Regions from separate parts of the Paraburkholderia sp. TE9906 genome, predicted to be linked through region 2. Evidence: riboswitches for the same ligand, from Rfam matches in the RefSeq annotation. Region 2 holds a riboswitch; the other holds the start of a gene.

Region 1 (7,917 bases), on a different contig from region 2:
GCCGCGCCGTGTCAGGCGAGCGCTGCGCTTCGTTCCGCGGCCCCGATCTCACCGTCCGGCACGAACACATAGCCGCGTCCCCACACGGTTTGCACGTAGCGCGGCTCGGACGGATCGACTTCGATCAACCGGCGCAAACGCCAGATCGACACGTCCAGGCTGCGGTTGCGATGCGCCTCGCTATTGCCGTGTAGTTTCTCCAGCAATTGCGAGCGCGTGAGCACGGTCATCGCGTGGGTGACGAACACCTTGAGCATCGCAAATTCGCTCGAACGCAGCGTGATGCGCTCGCCGTCGCGGCGCAGTTCGCGCGCCGGAAAATTCACTTCGAAACGCCCGAAGTGATACGGCGCGCGCTGCTCCGGCGCGCTCGGCGCAATCGAGCCGCGCCGGCGCAGCACCGTGCGAATGCGCGCGACGAGTTCGCTCGGCTCGAACGGCTTGCCGAGATAGTCGTCGGCGCCGAGTTCGAGCCCGATCACACGGTCGATCGTATCGGCGCGCGCGGTCAGCAGGATCACGGGGATATCGTCGCCGGCGACGCGCAACGCGCGCAGCGCGCTGATGCCGTCGAGCTCCGGCATCATGATGTCGAGCACGATCAGCGCGGGACGCTCGTCCTGCAATTTGCGCTGCAGCGCCATGCCGTGTTCGAGCGTGGCGACCTTGAAGCCGCGCCCCTGCAAATATTCGCTGACGAGCTCACGTACGACGGGGTCGTCGTCGACGACAAGAATGGTTTGGTTCATTCAGGGCATCTTAGTGATGCGCGCGCGCGGAGCAAAGCGCGCGATACTTTCGAATCCTTTCCCGCGTAAGACAAAGCAAGCAGCCGGCGCTCAGTTCGCCTGCGACGTTTGAATGGTCTGCGGCGGCGAGCGCGCGAAGTCGGTCTGATCGACCACCATCCGGTCGATCAGACCGCTGAGCTTGGTCGATGCGGAAGAGAAGCGGTCGGTGTTGAGGCCGCCGGTCTGATAACGCGCCGTGACGAGGATGCGGCCGTTCTGGATCAGCGTCAGATCGATGATCGACAGATACTGGATCGATTCGTCGCTGAACGAGCGGCGGCCATAGTCGATCGCGGCGTTGTAGACGAGCCGCGCCTCGCAGCCGGCGGGCGAGGTGCCCGGATTGTAGACGTCCGAACGAATGCCGCGCCGGTCGAGCGCGAGTTGCAGCGCCGGCACGAAATCGCCGACCGACACCGTCTGGTTCACTTCGATGCAGACGTGATGCAGGTCGGCCGGCCTGCCGTTGACGAAGGTCGGTGACGAGTAGTTCGCCGCGATCGCGTAGCCCGCCTGAATCACCGAGCCGGTGGCGTCGGCCGCCTGGATCAGCGTCCATGCGCAGCCGTTCAGCCCGAACGCGAGCGGAGCGGCGACGGCCAGCCACGCGCACGGTCGCCGCAGCCGGACCCACGCGGCCCGTGAGGGGCGCGTGAAGCGGGCGTCGACGCGCATGCTCGGCGTGAGGGTCATGAGAGCGGATGCCTGGTGGCGGTGAGGAATGCGGCCGATCGCGGCGGATCGCTACGGAGAATGGCGCTTGCGCGCACGCTCAGCGCGTGACGCGCAGGCGCAATTCGTTTTGCCCTTGCACGCTGGCCGTGACGCTGACGCGCCGCTCGGCGGTGGTCACGATGAAATGCTGACGCGTCGGCGTGTTGACGTCGTGCACGACGTTCGGGAAGCACGCGGCGATGTCGGCGCCGAATTCTTCGAGCGGATCGTTGATCACGCCGTCGGCTTCCCAGTGCGCGCGCCAGTGGCAGTCGTACGAGTGCGAGTTGGCGCGGCAGTCGTCGGCGGTCGATACGCCCGGCAGTTGTGCAGCGGGCTGGCTGCGCAGCTGCTTGAAATCGTCGGCGTCGACGATGTGTTTCAGCGCGGGGCAAACGTCTGCGGGCTCGTTCGGTTGAGTGGCTTGCGCTGCGTGCGCGGTGCTCGCGACCAGCAACGCTGCGCCGAGAGCGAGCGCGAGGCGCTGGGTCAATGGATGGGAGCGGCGATCGAATGACATGGGCAAAGAGTCCGGTAACAGTGAATGACGTTGGGGCGAGGACGGGATCGGCCCGCATGACTATCGTCGCTGCCGGGAGGCATTTTCAAAGCGCGGAACAGCTTGCCCGCTTCGCAAATGCTTTCGAGCCCTTCTCGCGTGTTTCCGGATGTTGCGGGATGTTGTGTTGCGGCGAGGGGAAGGCGTGACGGGGTGGCGCGTGCGGCGGGAGGGGGGTGCCGTTGCGTAGTGCGTTGCAAGAATGCCGCTCAGCCGAGGGTAAGACCGCCGTCGATATGAATCACCTGCCCGGTGATATGGCGCGCTTCGTCGGAGAGCAGGAACGCGATCAGCGCGGCGACATCCGCAGGCTCGCCGACGTGGCCGAGCGGCGTCGCTTCGGCGGCGCGCGTCCACGCCGACGCATTCTCCGCGCTCGGGCCGCGATCCTTGCGGGTGTAGCCGGGTGCCACGCAGTTGACGGTCACGCCGTGTGGCGCCAGTTCCGCGGCGGCGGTCTTGGCCAGCGATTCGAGCGCCGCTTTCGCCGCCGCCGTCGCGGCAAACGGCGCGTCCGCGCGATAGCGGTGCGCAACGAACGAACTCAGCGCGATCACGCGAGCGCGCTTCGACGTTTCCAATGCAGGGGTTGCGCGTCTGACGAGCGCCGCGAACGCGGCCGGCATCGCAGCGAAGGCGGCGCTGAACGTGTCGGGGTCGAGTGCGTTGAGGGTCTGGCGTTGCGCGTGCCCCGCGTTGGCGACCAGTTGATCGAGTGCGCCAAAGTGTGCCAGCGTCTGGTGAACCAGATGTTCCGCGGCACCGGGTTCGGCGAGGTCGCCGAACACCGTCGCGCAGCTTGCGCCGCGTGCGCGGCACTCGGCGGCGACTCCGGCAAGCCGCTGGCGGGCGGCGTCATCGGCGCCACGGGCGTGCAGCATCAGTGCCGAGTGCGGCGCGGCGATGCGCCGGGCAAGCGCCGCGCCAATGCCGGAGCCCGCCCCGGTGATCAGCACGACGCGCTCATCAGGGCGGGCTGCGCTCACGTCACGGATGTCGCTCATGATGGTCAGGCCGCGACCGCTTCGCCCGCACGTTCGACGTCGAGCGTTTCGTCGTGGAACGCCGCCAGCGATTCGCGATGCGCAACGCTGACGATCGCCGCCTTCGGCAGCCGCTCCGTGAACAGGCGATACAGACGTGCTTCGTTTTCCGCGTCGAGCGCGCTGGTCGCTTCATCGAGGAACAGGTAGTCGGGCTTGTGCAGGAGCACGCGCGCGGCGGCGAGGCGTTGCTGTTCGCCCGGCGACAGGATGCGGGTCCAGTGTCCGGACTCCTGCAGGCGGTCGGCGTACTCCGACAGATGGCAGATGACGAGCGCTTCGCGGCATTCTTCGTCGGTGTAGGTGGCGGCCGAGGACGGGTAGGTGAGCGCCGCTTTGAGTGTGCCGATGGGCATGTAGCTGACCTGCGGGATGAACATCATGCGCGCGTTGACCGGCGCGTCGATCGAGCCGTCGCCGAACGGCCACAGGCCGGCGAGCGCGCGCATCAGCGTGCTCTTGCCCGAGCCGGACGGACCGCGCACCAGCCAGCGCGAGCCCGGTTGAATCGCGATATCGCGGATGCGCGACAGCGGGTTGCCGTTCGGCAGAGCGAGCTTGAGGCCTTCGGTGGAAAGCTGATCGGCGTCGACGAAATGCAGGTTGATGCCGCCATGCTCGGTAGCCGGCGAGACCGATTCCTTCAGGCGCGGCGCATGCACGACGCGTTTGAATTCGCGCAACCGGTTCACGGTGGCGCGCCATTCGACGAGGCTCGCATAACTATTGATGAACCACGAGAACGAATCGCTGACAGTGCCGAACGCGCTCGAAATCTGCATCAGCACACCGAAGGTGAAGGCGCCCGCGAAGTAGCGCGGCGCGGCGACCACCAGCGGAAAGATGATCGCGATCTGGCCGTAGAAGCTCAGCACGAAGGTGAGCCGCTTGGTGTACTTCATCACCTGCCACCAGTTGTCGCGGATGCGGCCGAACAGCGAGTGCGCGTTCGACTTCTCGGTGTCCATGCCGTTGTAGAACGCGATCTGTTCGGCGTTCTCACGCAGCCGGATCAGGCCGAAACGGAAATCCGCTTCGACTTTCTGCGCCTGGTAGTTGATCGACACGAGCGGATGGCCGACCTTCTGGATGATCAGCGAGCCGACCACCGCATACAGTGCCGCGGCCCACACCATGTAGCCGGGAATCTGCAACGGCATGCCGCCGAGCGAGATGGTCAACGCACCGGCCAGCGACCACAGGATCGTAATGAACGACACCAGCGTGACGACCGTGGACAGCAGATCGAGCGTCAGCGACAGCGTGGTGGTGGCGAACGATTGCAGGTCGTCGCTGATCCGCTGGTCGGGGTTGTCGGCGAGCCGGTCGCGTTCGATCCGGTAGAAGGCGCTGTCGTGCAGCCACTCGTTCAGATAGCGCGTGGTCAACCACTGGCGCCAGCGGAAGCCGAGCATCTGACGCAGGTATCGCCCGTACACCGCGAGGATGATGAAGCCGAACGCGAGTCCCGAGAACACCATCAGCAGGTGCGGGAAATCGTGCACGTTCTTGGATTGCAGCGCGTTGTAGAAGTCGGCGCTCCAGCGGTTCAGGCGCACGTTGATCCACACGACGAGCAGGTTCATCACGATGATCGCAACGAGCAAGCCCCACGCCGTCTTGCGTTCTTCGGAAACCCAGTAGGGTTTGATCAGGCTCCAGGCGGAGACTTTTTCGTCGGGCGGTAGCGCGGGGCTGGCAGAAATATTGGGTGTCATGAGCGTCCTGATGAAGTGCAGGCCCGAAGTGCTGATCCGAAGCGCCGACCCGACTCCGGCCGGCCCATGTCGGGCTATTGCGCCGCGAAGCGGCCCAATGTTGGGCCGCTCTGCGACGGCGGTGCGATACCTGCCCGGGCGACGTAATTCGGCGAACGCGCGTCCAGGCGAGCGCCCGATTCTGGCGTGAGGCCCTTAAGCGAAAATTAATTTTCGCTTAAGGGCCTCGCCTTGGCGCCGCCCGTCGCGCATGCGGCGAGGCGCGCTTGCGGCATCCGGTCCCGGCATTGTGCCAGAGCGCCGGGTCCGCCCACATCGATGCAATGAAACAAGGTGCCGGATCAAACGCCGGCTGCGCGCGCGAGCCGCTGGTTTGCGGGTGCCGCGCCTTTTATGGTCTAATGACCTGTGACGAAACAGGGGTGCTTCGCCCACAGGCGGCTTGATTTTCAGGCTGCGGCGGCGAGGCTGAGAGAGACCCTTTGCACCCGATCCGGGTAATACCGGCGCGGGAAGTTTCCGGAAGCAGCCAGTCTTCCATTCCCCGCCGGACGGCGTCCGTACGTAAGTGCGCGCGTATTGTCCGGCCGGCTTCACCCGCCGGTTTCGTCCTGGGTACGTGCGTTTTTTTGCCGTACGGAAAGGACTCGATGACCGCCTATTCTTCAGATATGTGTTTTGCTCTTCGCTACGTCGCCGTCGGTGCGTCGTGCTTCAGCCTTGCTTGCCGCCGTAGAGCGGCGCCCACGCGGGAGTCCGCGCGATGAACCGGTCCGCCCAACCTGATTTCGCCGTCCTCGGCGGCGGTCTTTGCGGCCGGCTGGTCGCGTGGCGTCTGGCGGGCCAGGGACATCGCGTGGCGCTGTATGAGCGCGGCGACGCCGCCGGTTCGCAGGCCGCCGCGTGGGTCGCCGCGGCGATGCTCGCGCCGCTCGCCGAAGCCGCCAGCGCCGAGCTGCTGATCACGCGTCTCGGCGCGAGTTCGCTCGATACCTGGCCGCAGTTGCTGGCCGAATTGCCCGAGCCGGTGTTCTTCCAGCGCAATGGCACGCTGGTCGTCTGGCATCATGCCGACCGCACCGAAGCGCCGCTGTTCGAGCGCCGGGTTCGCTCGAACGCGCCGGCCGACCTGCTCGACGGCGGTTTCGTGACGCTGGCGGGCGCCCAGGTCGGCGCGGCCGAGCCCGCGCTGGCGGGCCGCTTCAATCAGGGCTGGCTGCTGCCGCGTGAAGGCCAACTGGACAACCGCCAGGTGCTGGCCGCGTTGGCCGCGGGGCTTGCCCAGCGCGGCGTCGACACTCACTGGAACACGCCCGTCGACGAGCAGTCGCTGCCGTCCGCGCGCATCACGATCGACTGCCGGGGCCTCGGTGCGAAGCCCGTGCTGCCCACGCTGCGGGGCATTCGCGGCGAAGTCGCGCGGGTGCATGCGCCAGGTATCAACCTGACGCGCCCGGTGCGGCTGCTGCATCCGCGCTATCCGCTCTATATCGCGCCGAAGCAGAACGACCTGTACGTGATCGGCGCTACTGAAGTCGAAGGCGAGGACATGTCGCCGGTCAGCGTGCGCTCCGCGCTCGAACTGCTGAGCGCGGCGTTTTCCGTGCATCCGGGCTTCGGCGAGGCACGCATCCTGGAACTGAATTCGCAGTGCCGCCCGACCTTGCCGGACCACCGTCCGGCGCTCCTGTGGGACGGCGCGCGGACACTGCGCGTGAACGGGCTGTACCGGCACGGCTACATGATCGTGCCCGAAGTCGCCGACGAAGCCGTGCGCTTCGCGTCGGCGCTGCTCGACGGCCGTATCGGCGATGCCGACGCGTTCGCCGACTGGCGCCGCGACGCGCGCTGGAGCGAGCTTTTCCAACAGGATTGCGCGCGGGAGCCGGCATGAGCGTTGCGCGCTCCCATGCCGCTCGCCCGCCGCTTTCGCCATCGATTGAACCGCATTCGAACACCATGGACATTCATATCAATCAGAAGCCGTTGTCGCTGCCCGAAGGCGCGACCGTCGCCGATGCGCTCGCCGCGTACGGCGCGCGCCCGCCGTTCGCGGTCGCGCTGAACGGCGATTTCGTCGCGCGCACCCAGCATGCGGCGCGCGCGCTGCAGCCGGGCGACCGGCTCGATGTCGTGCAACCCGTGGCCGGCGGCTAAGCGTTGCCCCGCCGCCCGCCACGCCTTGCCGGAGACCCGATGATGCAAATGACTTCCCCCCAAACCGCCGACGCGCTCACGCTGTACGGCCAATCCTTCGCGAGCCGCGTGCTGCTCGGCACCTCGCGCTATCCGTCGCTGCAGTCGCTGTCCGATTCGATCGACGCGGCGCACCCCGGCATGGTCACCGTCGCGCTGCGCCGGCAGATGAACGAAGGCGGCGCCGAAGCCGGCTTCTTCGATCTGCTCAAGCGCCACGGAGTGCCGCTGCTGCCGAACACGGCCGGCTGCCTGACAGTCGGCGAGGCGGTGACTACCGCGCACATGGCGCGAGAAATCTTCGAAACGGACTGGATCAAGCTCGAACTGATCGGCGACGACTACACGTTGCAGCCTGACCCCGTCGGGCTGATCGAAGCGGCCGCGCAGTTGATCAAGGACGGCTTCAAGGTGCTGCCGTATTGCACCGAAGACCTCGTGATCGGCCGCCGTCTGCTCGACGCCGGTTGTGAAGCGCTGATGCCATGGGGCGCGCCGATCGGCACCGGCAAGGGTGTGATCAACCCTTACGGGCTGCGGGTGCTGCGCGAGCGGCTGCCGGACGTGCCGCTGATCGTCGACGCCGGGCTCGGCGTGCCGTCGCATGCGGCGCAGGTGATGGAGTGGGGTTTCGACGGCGTGCTGCTGAACACCGCAGTGTCGCAGGCGACGCACCCCGATGCGATGGCGCGCGCGTTCGCGCTGGGCGTCGAAGCGGGCCGCCAGGCTTTTCTGGCGGGGCCGATGGCCGAGCGCGAAAGCGCGCACGCGAGCACGCCGGTGGTCGGCATGCCGTTCTGGCACCAAGACGGGAGCGCCGCATGACGCAAACACTGGCATTGAAGCATCGCGACCTGTTCTGGCCGCCCGCCGACGAACTCACCGAAGCCACCGAG
Region 2 (7,917 bases):
TGGCGGCCTCGCGTGGGCATCGTGTGACGCTGTTCGATGCGAGCGCGACGCTCGGCGGCCAGTTCAATCTGGCGATGCGTGTGCCGGGCAAGGAAGAGTTCAGCGAGACGATCCGCTATTTTCAGAGCCAGTTGCAGCGGCATCGGGTGGACGTGCGGCTCGGCACGCGCGTCGATGCCGCGCTGCTCGCCGCGTGCGCTTACGACGACGTGATCATCGCCACCGGCATCGTGCCGCGCAAGCCGGCGATTGCCGGTATCGATGGGCCCAACGTGCTGTCCTATGTCGACGTGCTGCGCGGTGCGCCGGTGGGTCGCCGCGTCGCGGTGATCGGCGCGGGCGGCATCGGTTTCGACGTCAGCGAGTTCCTGCTGCATCGCGCGGGCGAGCCGCTGCCGATGCCGCGCGATGCCTGGCTCGACGAATGGGGCGTCGATCTCGCGGTACGGGAGCGCGGCGGTCTGAAGCCGCCGGCCCCGGCGCGGCCGCCGCATGAGATCTGGTTGTTGCAGCGCAAGGCCGGCAAGCTCGGTATGGGGCTCGGCAAGACGTCAGGCTGGGTGCATCGCGCGACGCTGGCGAGGAACGGCGTGAAGATGCTCGGCGGCGTGTCGTATCTCGAGATCGGCGAGCGCGGGTTGAAGATTGCGCGCGATGGCGTCGAAGAGTGGCTGGAGGTGGAGACGGTCGTCGTCTGCGCGGGGCAGGAATCGCTGCGCGATCTGTTACCCGCGACGCCTGCTGCGGCAGGTCGTCCGCGCTATCACGTGATTGGCGGCGCGAAGGTGGCGAGCGAACTGGATGCGAAACGCGCGATCCGCGAAGGGGCTGAGGTGGCGGCGGCGCTTTGAAGCGGGGGGTTGTTTTTTTGGCCGCTCCAGACGCGCCGCTACCAACCCCACCCCAGGGCGAACGTCAAGCCAGCCCCTTCTTCCTGTAATCGAACCAGAAAGACAAGCCCACGCTGGCCAGAATCACAACGGTCGCGATCACCGTCGAGCGCGTGACCGGCTCGCCCAGCAGCAACGCGCCGAGCGCGACCGCCACCACCGGATTCACGTACATGCAGCTGCTCGCAATGATCGGGCTCGTGTGGCGAATCAGAAAACCATACGCGACGTACGCGGCCATCGTCCCGATCAGCATCAGGTAGATGAATGCCAGCAACGGCAGGACATGCATGTCGAGCATGCGTTCGCCGGAGACCCAGGCGACCAGTGTCGACATCGCGCCGCCCAGCCCGATCTGCAGCGCGGTCGACAGAAACAGGTCCGACGGCAGCTTCAGACGCCCGGCCAGATGCGCGCCGACCGCCCAGAACAGCGCGCCGCACAGGATCGCCAGACTGCCGCCCGCCGAACCCGGCGTGCTGTCGCCGTGACTCAGAATCGCGATGCCGACCAGCCCCAGGCCGACCGCGAACCACTCGCCGCGGCCGATCTTTCGGCCCGCGACGGCGGCGATCACCGTCGCGAAGAGCGGCACGGTCGCGACCATCACGGCCGCCGTGCCGGTGCCGACAGTGCGCATCCCGTAGGCGAGCATGCCGCTCGACAAACCCACCAGCATCGTGCCGACGAGTCCGGCATTGCGGATTTCGGCGGCGCTCGGCCAGACCGGTTTGCGGCGCACCGCGAAGACGAACAGGCCTATGCCGGCAAACAGGTTGCGCAGCCCGGAGAGCAGCAGTGGCGGAAACGAACCGAGGGCGACGTGCACGGCGAGATACGTCGAGCCCCACACGAGATACACGACGGCAAGGGCGAGCGCGATCTGGCCGCCGTGCGACTGCGGCAGGCGGATCGGCAGACCGCGCGAAAAGAAACTGGAGCGTTGCAGCGACATGCGTTCAACCCGCCCATGCCGCTCGAGGTATTGCGCCCCCGCTGAAAACCCGCTGACGGGATGGCGGACACCGCATCGAAGACGCGGTCTGACGGGCGAGGCTGGCGGACATGTCGGTGGAACGGAAAGGCGATAGATGACCAAAGGGGCCACAACGCCGCGGCTTGCGAAAGAAATCGGGCCGGGGCGAACACGCGCCAAGGCTGCGGCGCGCATCGCATTATGCAGTAAGCGCCCACGGCGCCGAACGAAAGAATCGTAACTTTTTGGTGTACTTGCAACACAAAAACCGGGGACGTATCCCCGGTGTTTTCAGCGTGTGCAGCAGTGGGACATTTCTCTCGCCATCACCTGAAATCCGCGCACGCGAGTTCGTGAAGTCACTGGTAGCTCACGACCACCGTCACGCGCGTATCGGTGCGCGCATCCTTCGGCGACAACGACAACACGCCGCCGTCGCGGCCGACCTGGTAGTGACCGTTGCGGGCCGGGGCGATTCGCCCGCCGCTATCGACGAAACGCGCCGCCACGAGGTCGCGCGCCGGCACGCCGTCGTTCACCTGCAACGCGACATCCGCGCCGCCCGTCACGCCCGGCGGCGCTTTGAACGTCAGCGTGAGCGCGGAGCCGGCCTGCGCGGTCTGCACGCCCGCCACTCCGCCGCGCGCGCCATCAGCCGCGCTACCCTCCGTTATCTGCAGCTGCGGCGCCACGATCGCACCCACGAACGACACCCTGCCGCCCTCGGAAGCCGACGTCATCAATGGCGCCGCCAGCAGCGTCATTGCCCCCGCCACTGCACCGAGCGTCCGTGTCCGCGATGTTTTGGTTTTCATGCGCACTCTCCCGTGAGCCGACTCGATTCGTTTCGTATCACTGATGCCGTCCGGCGCGATGTCACCGCACCGGGCAGCCGCCTTTGCCGCAGACGCAATGAACAACAGCAGTTCACACACCCCGACAGAACCATTAACGACATTTTTACGATGAGCTTGAATGCATCCCAGGTGCCACCGCGCCGCCCGTTGCCCGAGCACCAGGCCGACGCGGATCGAATCAGGCGACACTCGGCCGCGTGCTAACATGGACCTTTCTATCGCGCTGCTTTCCGTTTTCAGGCAACGCCTTCACCCTCTTCTCTTTCGACACCTGCCGGCTACCTCGATGCGCTTCCCGACTTCCCGTGCCCTCACCCGCTTGCGCCCCCGCCGCGCAACCGGTGAGGCGCGCGCGGACTTCGCGCCGCGTCCGGCCGGTGAGCCGTCCCGAACGCTCCCGCTCCTCGCCGCCCGGCTCCCGATCTAACGCTGCTTGCTCCACTGTTCAGGCCGCGTCGTCCCCAAGGGGACTTTCTTCGGGCGCCGGGCTGAACGCTTACGCACGCCGTTCTCTTTTATGCAGATCGAATTGGAGTACCCGTCATGAAAAAGACGAAACCCTGTTATCTGACCGAACTCGATGTCGCCCGCCTCGAGAAGCACGCCTCCGCGCCCGGTGCCAACGCAAAACTGCAGGACATGCTCGACGACGTCCTCGAACGCGCCGTGATCGTCGACTCGCGCGAAATTCCGGCCAACGTGGTGACGATGAATTCGCAAGCCACCCTGACCGACGAAGCCAGCGGCGAGCAGATGACCTGGACCGTCGTCTATCCGCCCAACGCGGACTTCGCGCAAGGCCGCCTGAACGTGTTCTCGCCGGCCGGCCTCGCGTTGCTCGGCGCGAAGCGCGGCGAGCGCATCCGCTTCACGCCGCCGAGCGGCACGGAGAAAGTGCTGAAGCTCGACAAGATCCTGTACCAGCCCGAAGCCGCCGACAATTTCTCGCTCTGATCTTGCTGCAATTCAAGCACGCGGCAGCTCGCCCGCCAGCCCGTCACAACCAGCATAGGACACGGCGGTCCGCGCCCCAATGCGCGGTTCGGTTCAACCGGACGGGTTGCCAAGCAGCGGGTGGCCGGTGTATCGTGTGCGCTGCTAACGCGGGGGTCCTGCGTCGCATGGAGCTTGGAGGTCCGTGCCGCGCGGGTGAGAAATACCCTTTGAACCTGATCTGGATAATGCCAGCGCAGGGAAGCGTACGGATTTCGCACTCCAGCCCCATCGCCTCACCTCTCGCGCGATTTCCGACTACTTCCATCTCGTCTCCTGCTTAGCGGCCCACATTGCTTTGCATGGAGATACGATGAACGCCAATCCAAAATTCCTGTCCGCCGACGCCCACGTCGATGAAGCCGCTGTCGCGCCGCTGCCGAATTCCCGCAAGGTCTACGTGAGCGGTTCGCGCCCCGACATCCGCGTGCCGATGCGCGAAATCTCGCAGGCCGATACGCCCGACAGCTTCGGCGGCGAAAAGAATCCGCCGGTCTATGTCTACGATACGTCGGGCCCTTACTCCGACCCGGACGCGAAGATCGACATCCGCGCGGGCCTGCCGGCGCTGCGCCAGGCGTGGATCGAAGAGCGCGGCGACACCGAAGCGCTGACGGGTCTGTCGAGCGACTTCAGCCGCGAGCGCGCCGCCGACACCGCCACCGCCGACCTGCGTTTCAAAGGCCTGCATCGCACGCCGCGCCGCGCGATCGCCGGCAAGAACGTGTCGCAGATGCACTATGCGAAGAAAGGCATCATCACGCCGGAGATGGAGTACATCGCGATTCGCGAGAACCAGCGCCGCGCCGAGTATCTGGAGAGCCTGAAGACGAGCGGCCCGAACGGCGAGAAGCTTGCCGCGATGATGGGCCGTCAGCATCCGGGCCAGGCGTTCGGTGCGAGCGCGTTCGGTCCAAACGGCCTCACCGCGATCACACCGGAATTCGTGCGCGAGGAAGTGGCGCGCGGCCGCGCGATCATCCCCAACAACATCAATCACCCGGAAAGCGAGCCGATGATCATCGGCCGCAACTTCCTCGTGAAGGTGAATGCGAACATCGGCAACTCGGCGGTGACGTCTTCGATCGGCGAGGAAGTCGACAAGATGACGTGGGCGATCCGCTGGGGCGGCGACACGGTGATGGATCTGTCGACCGGCAAGCACATTCACGAAACGCGCGAGTGGATCATCCGCAATAGCCCGGTGCCGATCGGCACGGTGCCGATCTATCAGGCGCTCGAAAAGGTCAACGGCAAGGCCGAGGACCTGACGTGGGAAATCTTCCGCGACACGCTCATCGAACAGGCCGAGCAAGGCGTCGACTACTTCACGATTCACGCGGGCGTGCGTCTGCAATACGTGCCGTTGACGGCGAAGCGCATGACCGGCATCGTCTCGCGTGGCGGCTCGATCATGGCGAAGTGGTGTCTCGCGCATCACAAGGAAAGCTTCCTGTACGAGCACTTCGAAGACATCTGCGAAATCATGAAGGCGTACGACGTGGCCTTCTCGCTCGGCGACGGCCTGCGCCCCGGCTCGATCTACGATGCGAACGACGAAGCGCAGCTGGGTGAGTTGAAGACGCTCGGCGAACTCACGCAGATCGCCTGGAAGCACGACGTGCAGACGATGATCGAAGGCCCTGGCCACGTGCCGATGCAGTTGATCAAGGAGAACATGGACCTGCAACTGGAATGGTGCGACGAAGCGCCGTTCTACACGCTCGGACCCCTCACCACCGACATCGCACCGGGCTACGACCACATCACGTCGGGCATCGGCGCGGCGATGATCGGCTGGTTCGGCACGGCGATGCTCTGCTACGTGACGCCGAAGGAACACCTCGGCTTGCCGAACAAGGACGACGTGAAGACCGGCATCATCACGTACAAGCTCGCTGCGCACGCCGCCGATCTGGCGAAGGGTCATCCGGGCGCCCAGGTGCGCGACAACGCACTGAGCAAGGCACGTTTCGAATTCCGTTGGGAAGACCAGTTCAATCTCGGCCTCGACCCGGACAAGGCGCGCGAATTCCACGACGAAACCCTGCCGAAGGATTCGGCCAAGGTCGCGCATTTCTGCTCGATGTGCGGCCCGCACTTCTGCTCGATGAAGATCACTCAGGACGTGCGCGAATTCGCGGCGCAACAAGGCGTCACCGACGACGAAGCGCTGAAGAAAGGTATGGAAGTGAAGTCGATCGAGTTCATGAAGAAAGGTGCCGAGATCTATCAGCGGCAGTAAGGTTCGGTGTGCAGACCGGGCATGGCTTGAGCGCCGTCCGGTTCCGCCAGGAACCTGCATTGCAGCATCGAAGCCCGCCACTGGCGGGCTTTTTCGTTTGTGCGAGGGTGTGCGAAGCCGGGCACGCCGCATGCTGGGCGAAGGGAAACATTTGATTACGAAGCCGTCAATCCGCTGACAAGCTCACACATCTGGATACGCGACGCGCGGCTAACATCGAATGCATGAACGGGGGGCTTTCGTCCCTCTTACGTTTCGGCGATTACGTCCAACAAACTCAATTAAACAACCGGGAGTCAGCATCATGAAAACGATTCGACAAATCGGCACGCTCGCAACCATCGTCGCTCTCGTTGCGGGACTTTCGGCGTGTGAAGGCATGAGCCGGCAAGGGCGCGATACCGCCATCGGCGCGGGTCTGGGGGGCGCGGCGGGCGCGGCGATCGGCGGCAATGCGCTGTCGACGATCGGCGGTGCGGCGGCGGGCGGCATCATCGGTAATCAGGTCGGCAAATAAGCGATGTGAAGGCGCATACTGCACGGTAAGTCACGCGGTATTTCGAAAGCGAACACGACGCTTGCCTTCATGACGACGCTCGAACCGCCTCGTCATGAAGGTTCAGCGCAAGCGTCGAACGATGCGGTGCAATGTCGTGAAATACGCCGTTACGGTTTTGCAATCGTGTTCGCGCCGCGGGAGCGTAAGCTCATCTCGTTACGCCGACGGTGACGGTGTACGGCACAACGAGGAGCGCGTCATGAAGTCCCGCGTCATCAACAGTGTTCGCGCGAGGGGCTCATGGCTGCCGCGCGTATTTTTACGGCTGCCCCGTAGAGTCGTTGCTGCCGGCAGCGTCCTCTGCGTCGTGACATTGTCGGGCTGCTATTACCCATACGGTTACTATCCGTCCGGCTACTACCCTGCTTACTATTCACCGTATTCAACGGCGCCCGCGACGGCCGTGCAGCAGGGCGTCCCGGCGGGCCAAACCGGTTCGACCGATGCGCAGCAACAGCAACAACAGAACGCGGCACCCGCTTATGCAGTAGCGCCGCCGCCCGTCTATGTGGCGCCGGCTTATCCCGCCTACTATCCCCCTCCGGTCTATCCCGCTTACCCGGCGTATTACGGCTATCCAGGCTACTACGGACCATCGGTGTCGATCGGCATCGGCGGCTATTGGGGTGGAGGATGGGGACATCATTGGCATCACTGAACGCCTGTCGCGTGCAGGCTTCGACGCCACGTTACTGACTGCAATTCGGGCGCACCCGCAATGACGCGGCATGCGCCCGCTCCGTTTCATGCACTGTGCTTCGTATCGTGCGGACAACCGGTCTGCGCCACTTCTTTTCGCGCGCCCGTAGTTTCCCTTCTTGACGTGCCCGCGCGGGGTTCTATGCTTGGGAAGCACATGCAGCACCCGTTTAATAAGCAATGCGGTTCGACTCTTACGTTCCGCTGACGTTCGTCCATCCTGCTACAGAGACGCGCCTCTCATTCGTGATCCCCGCGTCGCGCCGAACAATACCAAGGAGACGTGATGTTTCACCAACTACTCACCCCGGTCGGCAATGCGCTGTTACCTTCATTCCTCGTCGCCGCGTTGCCGATCATCGTCGTGCTGCTTCTGCTCGGCTGGGCGCGCAGGCCGGCCTGGCAGGCCTCGCTCGCGGGGCTGATCGTCGGTCTGATCGTGGCGGTGTCAGTGTGGCAGTTTCCGGTCGGGCTCGCGTTGAACTCCGTGTTCGCGGGCGCGGTGTTCGCCTGCTGGCCGGTCATGTGGATCGTGGTCACGGCCATCCTGCTGTACAACATCGCGCAACGCTCGGGCCGCTTCGCGGCCTTTCGCATGTGGATGATCGACAACCTGCCGAACGACCGGCGGGTCGTGCTGGTCGTAGTCGGCTTTTCATTCGGCGCGTTGCTCGAAGGGATTTCCGGCTTCGGCACAC

What was found. Region 2 has a riboswitch for thiamine pyrophosphate ahead of thiC (phosphomethylpyrimidine synthase ThiC). Riboswitches for the same ligand answer to the same signal wherever they lie in the genome.
Region 1: linked by a shared signal. The riboswitch ahead of ACZ9H4_RS32530 (FAD-dependent oxidoreductase) and the one ahead of thiC (phosphomethylpyrimidine synthase ThiC) in region 2 are both predicted to bind thiamine pyrophosphate.

What each region holds. Positions count from the first base shown of each region.
Region 1 covers NZ_JBWCCT010000018.1:76,614-84,530, forward strand. Annotated here, with positions in the region: gene ACZ9H4_RS32505 (response regulator) at 12-749, opposite strand; gene ACZ9H4_RS32510 (hypothetical protein) at 840-1,466, opposite strand; gene ACZ9H4_RS32515 (hypothetical protein) at 1,564-2,025, opposite strand; gene ACZ9H4_RS32520 (SDR family NAD(P)-dependent oxidoreductase) at 2,274-3,068, opposite strand; gene ACZ9H4_RS32525 (ABC transporter ATP-binding protein/permease) at 3,074-4,825, opposite strand; TPP riboswitch at 5,234-5,357, shown strand; gene ACZ9H4_RS32530 (FAD-dependent oxidoreductase) at 5,589-6,719, shown strand; gene thiS (sulfur carrier protein ThiS) at 6,785-6,982, shown strand; gene ACZ9H4_RS32540 (thiazole synthase) at 7,031-7,846, shown strand; gene thiE (thiamine phosphate synthase) at 7,843-7,917, shown strand, end outside.
Region 2 covers NZ_JBWCCT010000007.1:475,920-483,836, forward strand. Annotated here, with positions in the region: gene ACZ9H4_RS21725 (2,4-dienoyl-CoA reductase FMN-binding domain-containing protein) at 1-851, shown strand, start outside; gene ACZ9H4_RS21730 (EamA family transporter) at 916-1,845, opposite strand; gene ACZ9H4_RS21735 (hypothetical protein) at 2,226-2,681, opposite strand; gene ACZ9H4_RS21740 (GreA/GreB family elongation factor) at 3,267-3,677, shown strand; TPP riboswitch at 3,819-3,937, shown strand; gene thiC (phosphomethylpyrimidine synthase ThiC) at 4,030-5,961, shown strand; gene ACZ9H4_RS21750 (glycine zipper 2TM domain-containing protein) at 6,266-6,478, shown strand; gene ACZ9H4_RS21755 (hypothetical protein) at 6,720-7,178, shown strand; gene ACZ9H4_RS21760 (L-lactate permease) at 7,506-7,917, shown strand, end outside.